DNA from 3 places in the Peribacillus sp. FSL K6-5616 genome. Region 3 is predicted to be linked to each of the others. Evidence: riboswitches for the same ligand, from Rfam matches in the RefSeq annotation. Region 3 holds a riboswitch; each other region holds the start of a gene.

Region 1 (3,288 bases), 1.2 Mb from region 3:
AGTTTTACGAGATTACGAACCACTTTAAACCAAAGGAAATCTTGCTGCCTGAATCAGTGGATGCCGAAATGGCCGAAGGGCTGCTTGGTGTCAAAACGATTCACCCGAAACGGGGAGCGAAAAAAGACATGCTTAAATTGGCGAATAAAAATGCCTCCATTGCCCTTCAGGAAAAATTCTCTTTGATTGAAAGGGATGAAGAAAGAACGATCAATGCGGTGGAAAACCTCGGGAAACAACTGGGCATCTACACCCCGCATCGAATTGAAGCTTTCGATAACTCCAATATCCAGGGAAGTGACCCCGTTTCCGCTTTAGTCGTGTTCATTGATGGGAAGCCGGAAAAAAGAGAATACCGAAAATATAAGATCAAGACGGTCCGGGGACCTGATGATTATGAATCGATGCGTGAAGTGGTCAGAAGAAGGTATTCACGAGTATTGAAAGAAGGGCTGCCGCTTCCGGATTTGATCATCATCGATGGCGGAAAGGGACATGTCGAAGCGGTTCGGGATATTCTGGAAAATGAATTGGGCTTGGATATTCCACTTTCAGGCCTCATTAAGGATGAAAAGCATAGGACCTCGCAATTGATGATCGGAAATCCGCTTGAACTCGTACCTCTTGATTCACGGAGCCAGGAATTTTACCTATTGCAAAGAATTCAGGATGAAGTGCACCGGTTCGCGATTACGTTTCATCGCCAGCTACGCGGGAAAAATGCGGTTCATTCCCAGCTTGATGATATTCCAGGAGTCGGGGAAAAGCGAAGGAAGCAATTATTAAGGCATTTTGGATCATTGAAGAAAATCAAAGAGGCGACGGCCGAGGAAATCATGGAAGCTGGCATGCCAAAAGGTGTAGCCGAGGGAATCGTTAGAAAATTACAAGAATAATCTTGCTACCGATAAATCTCTATGCTATGATTAAAAGGAATTTTTAACTAGACAACTTAAAAGTGCTGATAGAGGTGCGGAATTCAAGAGTAAAAACCTGGAGAAGTATGAGCTTCCATGAAAGGTTTTGAAAGGGGATGACGCCGAAGGAAGACAAGACTCATACCTTGTCCTCCTGGTCCGACATTTAAGAAATGGCGGATTGTCAGGGTTTATACCCTGGAGAGCTATCTCACTGTGTTTACAGTATTAGATATGTGACCACAGCAATGAGATATTTCTCATTGCTTTTTTTATTGCCTAAAAAGTAGAGAGGGTGCATGAGGATGGCATTAATCGTTCAAAAATTCGGCGGAACCTCCGTCGGTAGCGTAGAAAAAATCAAAAATGTTGCCAATCGGGTAATCGAGGAAGCGGAGAATGGAAATGAGGTGGTCGTCGTTGTTTCAGCTATGGGGAAAACAACGGACCAATTGGTTTCCATGGCGCGTGATATTTCCGGATCCCCGAGCAAGAGGGAAATGGATATGCTTTTGACGACTGGGGAACAGGTAACGATTTCCCTGTTAACGATGGCACTGATTGAAGAAGGACATGAAGCCATTTCGTATACTGGCTGGCAGGCTGGCATGCAAACGGAATCCGTTCATGGGAATGCCCGGATTTTAAACATCGATGCCACGAGGATCCAAGCTCAGCTTCAGGAGAAGAAAATAGTGGTCGTAGCCGGTTTCCAGGGTAACGATGCAAATGGGGAAATCACTACCTTAGGGCGAGGCGGTTCCGATACGACGGCGGTTGCCATCGCTGCAGCGCTGAATGCGGATAGATGCGATATATATACGGATGTAACGGGTGTTTTCACAACGGACCCACGCTACATAAAAGGCGCGAGAAAACTCCAATCCATTTCTTACGATGAAATGCTGGAACTTGCCAACCTGGGGGCGGGCGTCCTTCACCCAAGGGCTGTCGAATATGCAAAAAATTATCAAATTCCGCTTGAAGTCCGTTCAAGCATGGAGAGAGAATCAGGTACGATCATAGAGGAGGAAGCAACTATGGAAGAAAACTTAATTGTACGAGGCATTGCTTTTGAAGACAGTATTACGAGGGTCACCATATATGGTTTGCCCCAATCACTAGGTGCATTATCCACTATCTTCACGACGCTTGCGAAAAACCGGATCAATGTGGACATCATCATACAAAGCATGACTGCCGAGGATACGACCAATCTATCTTTTTCCACAAAAAGTGAAGATACGGAAGCGGCCTTGATCGTGCTGGAAAATAATAAAGAACAATTGGGATTCGACCGAGTCGAAACGGAGAGCGGGTTGGCCAAAGTGTCCATCGTCGGTTCCGGTATGGTATCCAATCCGGGAGTGGCTGCCGAAATGTTTGAAGTGATGGCCAATACAGGCATCCAGGTGAAAATGGTCAGCACATCGGAAATTAAAGTTTCGACCGTCGTCAATGAAAAGGAAATGGTGAAGGCGGTTGAATCCCTTCATGAGGCATTTAAACTTGGTCAGCATGCAAATGTGCTAGCTTAAGTGTCAGGAGTCCAATAAAAAACAGACTTCCGGTAAAAAGGGTAAGTCTGTTTTCAGGGCTCATTAGATTGGATCTCTTGGATCCCATTGGATGGTGAATATCACTTTTTTTGCGCGGCGTTTGATTTCTTCCGTTGATTCGCTGAGGAATTTTTTTTGCAGTGTAAACTGCTCGGCAAGGAAACCGGCTTCAAGTTGGAAGTGACAATCAGGATGTAAATCCAGGCGGCGGCTGATTATTTCACCCGTCAGGGATAATTCCATCTCGTGTTTCGTATACTTCAAGATTTCCAGATTGCCCCATCCAGCGCTTTGGAAAAATTCAATCACTTCCTGATCGCCATTCAATGGGAATTTTCTTGCTAATTGTTTACCTGCCCAATAGAGGATTTGATTAGAGTCTTTTCCGAGAATATCGTTCAATAGAACTTCTCTGATTAATTCGTATCCGAAAGCTGGAACTTGGAATTCTTCAGTTTGAATTTCTTCAGGTTGAATCTCTTCTTCTATCGCAGCAGCAATATTTTTTTTCATGATTTATCGCCTCTTTCTGTAAATCTATTATAAACGTATTTCTTTTGCAAATTATACTGTTTTTTATTTATTTAAATAACAATTGGAAAAAAATGAGAAATTATTCCGGGATATTAATAGTTTAATTAGAAATTTCTTCAAAATATCATCTTGACAATCAAAAAATACCCAATTTAATCCAATAAAATCTATTCTGAAAAAGAGATTTCTTGTATCCGTTTTCTTGACGCACATAGAAGTCAGGAGTAAAATGGACATGTCACATAATTGTAAAGGAAGTATAGAGGATTTTTTTTGAC
Region 2 (3,288 bases), 450 kb from region 3:
TTGGCAACGGTTCTGTCTCAAATACATCGAGGACTGCTCCCTGAAGATGTCCTTCCCTCATGACAGATAGTAAATCCCCTTCATCTATCAATGCACCGCGGCCAACGTTGATAAGGTAAGCGTTGGGTTTCATGGCTAAAAGAAGGTCCTGGTTAATGATATGATAAGTGGAATTTGTTAAAGGAAGGGTTAGGACCAAATAATCCAGATCTTTTACAAATTCACCCCATTGATCTGGAGTAAAGTGGAGATCCACGAGTGTTGCTTGTTTTCCACTAAAGCTTAACCCATGTACATACATATCAAATGCTCGAGCTTTACGTACAAGTTCAGCGCCAATCGATCCAAGTCCGGCGATCCCGATTGTTTTCCCTTTTAGGGTTTCAGAAATGAAAGGATCCCACCTCCGCTCCAATTGCGATTGTTTCATCCGAGGACCGTCTTTCACTATGTCCAAGAGAAACAAAAATACATATTCAGAGATGTAAGCACCAAATTGGTCCATAATTCGAGTTAATGTAATGTTTTGAGGTATCGATTGGTCTGCAATCAAATCATTGACCCCTGCTCCCATTGATTGAAACCAGCGAACGGATGAGGCAATTGGCTTACATAGTAATTGTGTCGGGAAATTCCACCCCAAAATAACTTCAGTGCCTGGTAAATATTTTTCTGCTTCCTCCAAAGTTTTCGCTGTCTTTACCGATATGAACCCACTATTGCGGATACGATCAGCATAAGCATCGACCTCTGTCTGAATAGGACTAAATACAAGAATGTTTGGTTTGTGTGTACCCCCCATTGGCTCTCTCCTTATTGATTCTTTAAATATAGTATAAATTCTTCCACCTGAGTCGTACATGGATAAAAAAGCAGTGCATTACTTTCGAGTATGCACTGCTTTTTAAAATTTCTCCAGAATCATTCGTTTTATTTATTTAACAAAATGGCTTCTGCGTTACCAGGCTGCAGAGCTGTTTGCAGTGTTCTTTTTTCTTCATCGTTTAAAGGGACCATTGGTAAGCGGACACCTCCAACATTTAATCCCCGCATATTTAATGCTGATTTTACTGGTGCCGGGCTTGGTGCAGCAAATAATGCTTTCATGATTGGAAGAAGGGTACGATGTGCAGCGGCAGCACCATGGACATCACCATTTTTAAAGCTATTGATCATTTCTTGCATTTCATTACCAATTATGTGTGAAGAAACCGAAACGATGCCTGCTCCACCGATGGCTAAAACCGGTAATGTTAACCCATCATCGCCGCTGTATAAAGTAAAATCACTAGTTGTTTTGCTTATGATTTGTGCCATGGCATCCAAGTCACCGCTTGCTTCTTTTACTGCCACGATATTGTTAATTTTTGAGAGACTAACAATCGTCTCCACTGACATGTTTACAACGCTTCGTCCTGGAATATTATATAGCATTACCGGTAATGATGTGGAATGGGCAATAGCGCTAAAGTGCTGAAATAATCCTTCTTGAGACGGCTTGTTATAGTAGGGGGTAACGAGCATGATTCCGTCGACTCCTGCTGCCTCCGCTTGCCTTGTTAAGCTGATGGAAGCTCTCGTGTTATTTGAGCCGGTTCCAGCTATGACTGGAACTCTTCCATCAACAACTTCTACAACAAATTTGAATAAATCCACTTTCTCTTCTTGAGTTAATGTAGGGGACTCTCCAGTAGTACCGGTTATTACTAATCCATCAGAACCATTAGCAATTAAATAGTTTACTAAAGTTCTCGTAGCATTAAAATCAACCTCTTCATTATGATTGAACGGGGTAACCATTGCGGTTAAAACTTGGCCAAAATTCATAACTTCACACCCTTTAGTATAATTTTTAAAAATATTCAGAGGTGGTTAGGGCCATTCAGGAGTAAACGCAAAAAAGCAACAACGAGGATTCGCTGCTGCAGTAGAAACAATATTTACCAAAAAAATGTTTCCGCGCATAAGATAGCCCTCCATATAGTTTCCTATATGACAGTCCTGTATTTATTCAATAGCAGAACCAGCTTCAAGAACATGAGATTCTTTCCGCTTCGGCAAATTCCCCTTTCCACAATAGTCATAGGATCTCATTCTCCTCAAAATGTGTACTAATGGTCTTTGCTCCTCTATCCTCACTTCAAAAGATTCCGAAGTAAGAAAATATTTAATTGATTGTAATATAACAGGGAATCCATTCTGTTGCAAGCCTAATTATGAAGTTTTTTAAGAATGCTAGAAATCTATGGAAATGGCTAGAGTATTGGGGTGGATTCATCTTTATTAGTTATTATGTAAAACTCAATATAATAGTTTTATAAAACAAACTGTATGAAAAGTTTTACCCTTTTATAGTCAGTTTTTACAATTGATATATCTTATAGAAGGAATTAGTATTTATCTTATGAATACCTAGAATAATGATCAAGGAGGAGGATAACATGACTAATGCAAAACTAACAAAGGATAGAAAAGATATGAAAATTCGTGATGTTTGGGAAGCAAGAAAACGAATAGCTTCAATTGTAAGTAGAACTCCATTGATTCAATCTACTATACTATCAGAAAAAACTGGCCGTCCTGTTTTCTTAAAGCTTGAAAATGTCCATGAGGTTGGAGCATTTAAAGTAAGGGGAGCTGCCAATAAGATACTCAGCTTGAGTGAAGAAGCAAAGAAACGTGGGGTTGCAACGTTTTCAACTGGAAACCATGGTATGGCTGTAGCATATGTAGCAAAAAAAATAGGGATTGATGCTGTTGTATGCATTTCAAATCGAGTACCAAAAGCAAAAGTTGATTCATTAAAAAGACTGGGAGCTCAAATTGAGATAGTTGGTGATAGCCAAGATGCCGCAGGAGAGCGTTGCTATGAGCTGGAAAGAGGGAAAGGATTAACGGTGATTCAACCATTTGATGATCCTCACGTCATAGCTGGACAAGGAACAATTGGCTTGGAATTGTTAGAGGATCTTCCTAATCTAACAGATGTAATTGTTCCCCTTTCAGGTGGTGGGCTTCTCTCCGGAATTGGCTTGGCATTAAAGTCATGTGATCGTGACATAAGAGTAACTGGTGTTTCAATGGAACAATCAGCCGTCATGTATGAAAGTTTGAAAGCTGGTAAACCAGTAAAACTAGAGGAAAGCGAGACACTCGCTGATAGTTTATTAGGTGGAATTGGCCTTGATAATCAATACACGTTTGAAATGGTCCGGCAATATATAGATGATGTGGTACTCATACCTGAAGATGAGATTGCATTTAGTATGGCTTTGATGATGGATAAAC
Region 3 (3,288 bases):
TTAAAGTTTGGAACATCATGATTTCCTCCTCCTCTAAGACTTAGACCAATCTTAAAGGATGAAACCAATACCATAACAAGACCTTATTTGAAGAAATCTTCAGCAGTCCCACACTGTTCCCTTGCCCTGAAATGGGTTTCATACTGTACAATATAAAAAAAGAAAAACGGTGATACCATGACAAATATTAAAGAAATAGCTCAATGTGCTGGTGTATCTGTCTCAACAGTGTCTCGTGTATTGAATGATCATCCATATGTAAGCCCCGATAAAAGAAAGAGCGTCTTAGAAGCGATCAATCGTTTGAATTATACGAGAAACATCAACGCCATTCATCTTTCAAAAGGGAAAACCAACCTTATCGGCGTCATCATCCCCTTCAACAATCACCCATATTACGGGGCAATCGTTAACGGAATCACAAAACAGGCAAATGCAATTGGCTGTCATATCGTCATCTTTCAAACAAATTATGACAGGGAGAAAGAGATCCAGGCTTTTAATATGCTGCAAATGAAGCAGCTCGATGGCATTATCGTTTGTTCAAGGATTTCGGAAATGAAAATCCTCTTGGATTATCAAAAATACGGACCGATTATTTTATGTGAAGATACCGCCCAGGCTGAATTCTCATCCATCAGCATTGATCATTATGCAGCTTTCTCCTGTGCCCTTGAGTACGTGATTGCTAAAGGATATAAGAAAATCGGATACAGCCTCGGCCGTAAAAAGAGCAGAAATAGTTCCCATCGTACAAAGGCCTTTAACGATATCATGAGTAAACATCAACTGATAAACAATGAAGCATGGCTGTTTGAAGGCAGTTATCACATCAAAGACGGTGAACAATTGTTTCAGGAATGGAATTCGATGATGGATAAACCTGAAGCCATCATCATCACGAATGATGACACGGCGGCGGGCTTCATTCTTACCGCTAGGAAATCGGGTATAAGGGTACCGGAAGATGTGGCCATTCTCGGCTTCAATAATGATAGCCTTGGCGAAATGCTCGACATCACGACCATTTCCTTACCGCTGGAATGGATCGGGAAAATGGCAGTGGATCTCTTTGAGAATCCTGAAGAGGTCAAACATGTAAAACTGGACTATGCCCTAATAAAACGGAAAACCGTTTAGTTATCAGGATGTGCTATATTTTAGTATATCGTCACTTGATTCTTCCTTCCTGCCTTCATTCATTAACTAGGAAAAAATAACCACATAAAATAATCATTGCGATATCCCAGAAGTTATTTTATAATTTTGATATAGTAAAGTTTACTCAATTACTAGCAATCTATTAGCGATTGCATGAATTTCATGAGTAAAATCGTCCGACGTCACCTGTCACCTACAAACTGACGCCAACGATTTTAGAAAATTGAATACTTCCTCATTTACCGATGAGTTAGAGGCTGCAGCTTATAAAAGTAAAACGGACGAGATTCTGGAAAATTAAAGACTCCGTTTGAAAGGATAAGTTGCCGAAGTTAGGGTATATTCCATGTATATTCTTGCTGGCGGTGTAACCGAATAGGAACACCACTGTCACGTTTTTTTTAAAAGCGTGGGGAGCTATCTTCGGAAGGATAAACGGGTTTATTATAAACAGCCGTCGATCTTTTTCGACTGCTGTTTTTTTATTTTTCGTTCCCTTCCAATAAAAAGGAGTGTAACATCAATTGTCAAATTCACAATCACCTTCAAGCCCTACTGAATTGAAAAGGAGCCTGAAAGCGCGTCATTTAATGATGATTTCATTAGGTGGAACGATAGGAACAGGTTTATTTTTAGCAAGTGGCGGTGCCATTCATTCAGCCGGTCCCGGCGGTGCCTTGGTGGCATACGCGGTCATCGGCATCATGGTTTATTACTTAATGACAAGTCTTGCAGAAATGGCAGCGTTCATGCCAGTGGCCGGTTCGTTCCGTGTCTATGCATCCAAATTCGTCGATCCGTCCTTCGGTTTTGCGATTGGTTGGAACTACTGGTATAACTGGGCAATCACCATTGCCGCCGAATTGGCAGCCGTTGTCTTAATTATGAAGTTCTGGTTCCCGGATAGCCCTTCATTTATCTGGAGTGCCATTGCGTTAATCACTATGTTTCTTATCAATTACATGTCAGTTAAAGGTTTCGGGGAAACAGAATTCTGGTTTGCCATGATCAAGGTCGTGACAGTCGTCATTTTCTTGATTACGGGTGTTCTGATCATTCTCGGAATCATGGGTGGGAATGACCCAATCGGTTTTTCCAATTTCACAATGGGCGAAGGTCCCTTTAACGGAGGGTTCTTCACGATTCTAGGCGTATTCATGGCTGCCGGCTTTTCTTTCCAAGGAACGGAATTGCTTGGAGTGACTGCTGGTGAAAGTGAAGATCCAGAAAAAAATATCCCAAAAGCGATCAGATCCGTTTTCTGGCGCATCCTCTTGTTCTATATCCTTGCAATTTTCGTTATTGGAATGATCATTCCGTTTACGGATTCACGTTTATTGAGTCAAGATGTTGCCGTAAGTCCATTCACGCTTGTATTTGAACGGGCCGGCCTTGCATTTGCTGCATCCATCATGAACGCGATCATTTTATCATCCGTACTCTCTGCCGGTAACTCTGGCATGTACGCTTCAACCCGTATGTTATGGGACTTGGCACGTGATGGGAAAGCACCGAAATTCCTAGGTAAGTTAGATAAAAGAGGAGTGCCCGTGAATGCACTTATCGTGACTTCTTTAGTTGGCTGCGTTGCATTCTTAGCTTCATTTTTCGGGGATGGCGTCGTTTATATCTGGTTATTGAACGCTTCAGGCATGGCAGGATTCGTCACCTGGGTAGGGATTGCGATTGCCCATTATCGGTTCCGCAAAGCTTACGCCGCTCAAGGCCTTGATATGAATGCTTTACCATTCCGGGCAAAAGGCTTCCCATTCGGACCTATATTCGCACTTGTCCTTTGTATTATCATTATCATCGGACAAGGCTATCAGGCTTTCAGCAGCGATGGGATCGACTGGAATTCAATGTTCGTTTCCTACATTGGCTTGATTCTATTTTTCGTTCTATGGTTCGGCTATAAAATTAAGCATAAAACGAAAATCATTCCGCTTGAGGAATGTGACCTTAAATCAAAATAATACGCAAAGGACCTGTTCTTCCCTAACCGGAGAAGAACAGGTCCTTTTTTCATTTCAAATGATAAACACGGCATTCATATGGTTGCAGGGGTTTGCTGGAGATTCCTTCTTCCTCCTGATCATAATTGCCGATCAGCTTTGTGGCAGAATA

Evidence for each region. A riboswitch is a leader RNA that binds a small molecule or an ion and turns the genes downstream of it on or off. The one in region 3 is predicted to bind lysine.
Region 1: another riboswitch for lysine. It lies ahead of MHB45_RS16315 (aspartate kinase); the one in region 3 lies ahead of MHB45_RS22605 (amino acid permease).
Region 2: another riboswitch for lysine. It lies ahead of dapA (4-hydroxy-tetrahydrodipicolinate synthase); the one in region 3 lies ahead of MHB45_RS22605 (amino acid permease).

The regions. Positions count from the first base shown of each region.
Region 1 is NZ_JBBOYT010000001.1:3,402,414-3,405,701, reverse strand. It holds gene uvrC (excinuclease ABC subunit UvrC) at 1-896, shown strand, start outside; lysine riboswitch at 958-1,134, shown strand; gene MHB45_RS16315 (aspartate kinase) at 1,223-2,455, shown strand; gene MHB45_RS16310 (YslB family protein) at 2,519-2,989, opposite strand.
Region 2 is NZ_JBBOYT010000001.1:4,187,933-4,191,220, reverse strand. It holds gene MHB45_RS20300 (D-2-hydroxyacid dehydrogenase) at 1-802, opposite strand, end outside; gene dapA (4-hydroxy-tetrahydrodipicolinate synthase) at 931-1,827, opposite strand; lysine riboswitch at 1,962-2,140, opposite strand; gene eutB (hydroxyectoine utilization dehydratase EutB) at 2,442-3,288, shown strand, end outside.
Region 3 is NZ_JBBOYT010000001.1:4,641,664-4,644,951, forward strand. It holds gene MHB45_RS22600 (LacI family DNA-binding transcriptional regulator) at 178-1,140, shown strand; lysine riboswitch at 1,405-1,589, shown strand; gene MHB45_RS22605 (amino acid permease) at 1,686-3,137, shown strand; gene MHB45_RS22610 (glycoside hydrolase family 13 protein) at 3,187-3,288, opposite strand, start outside.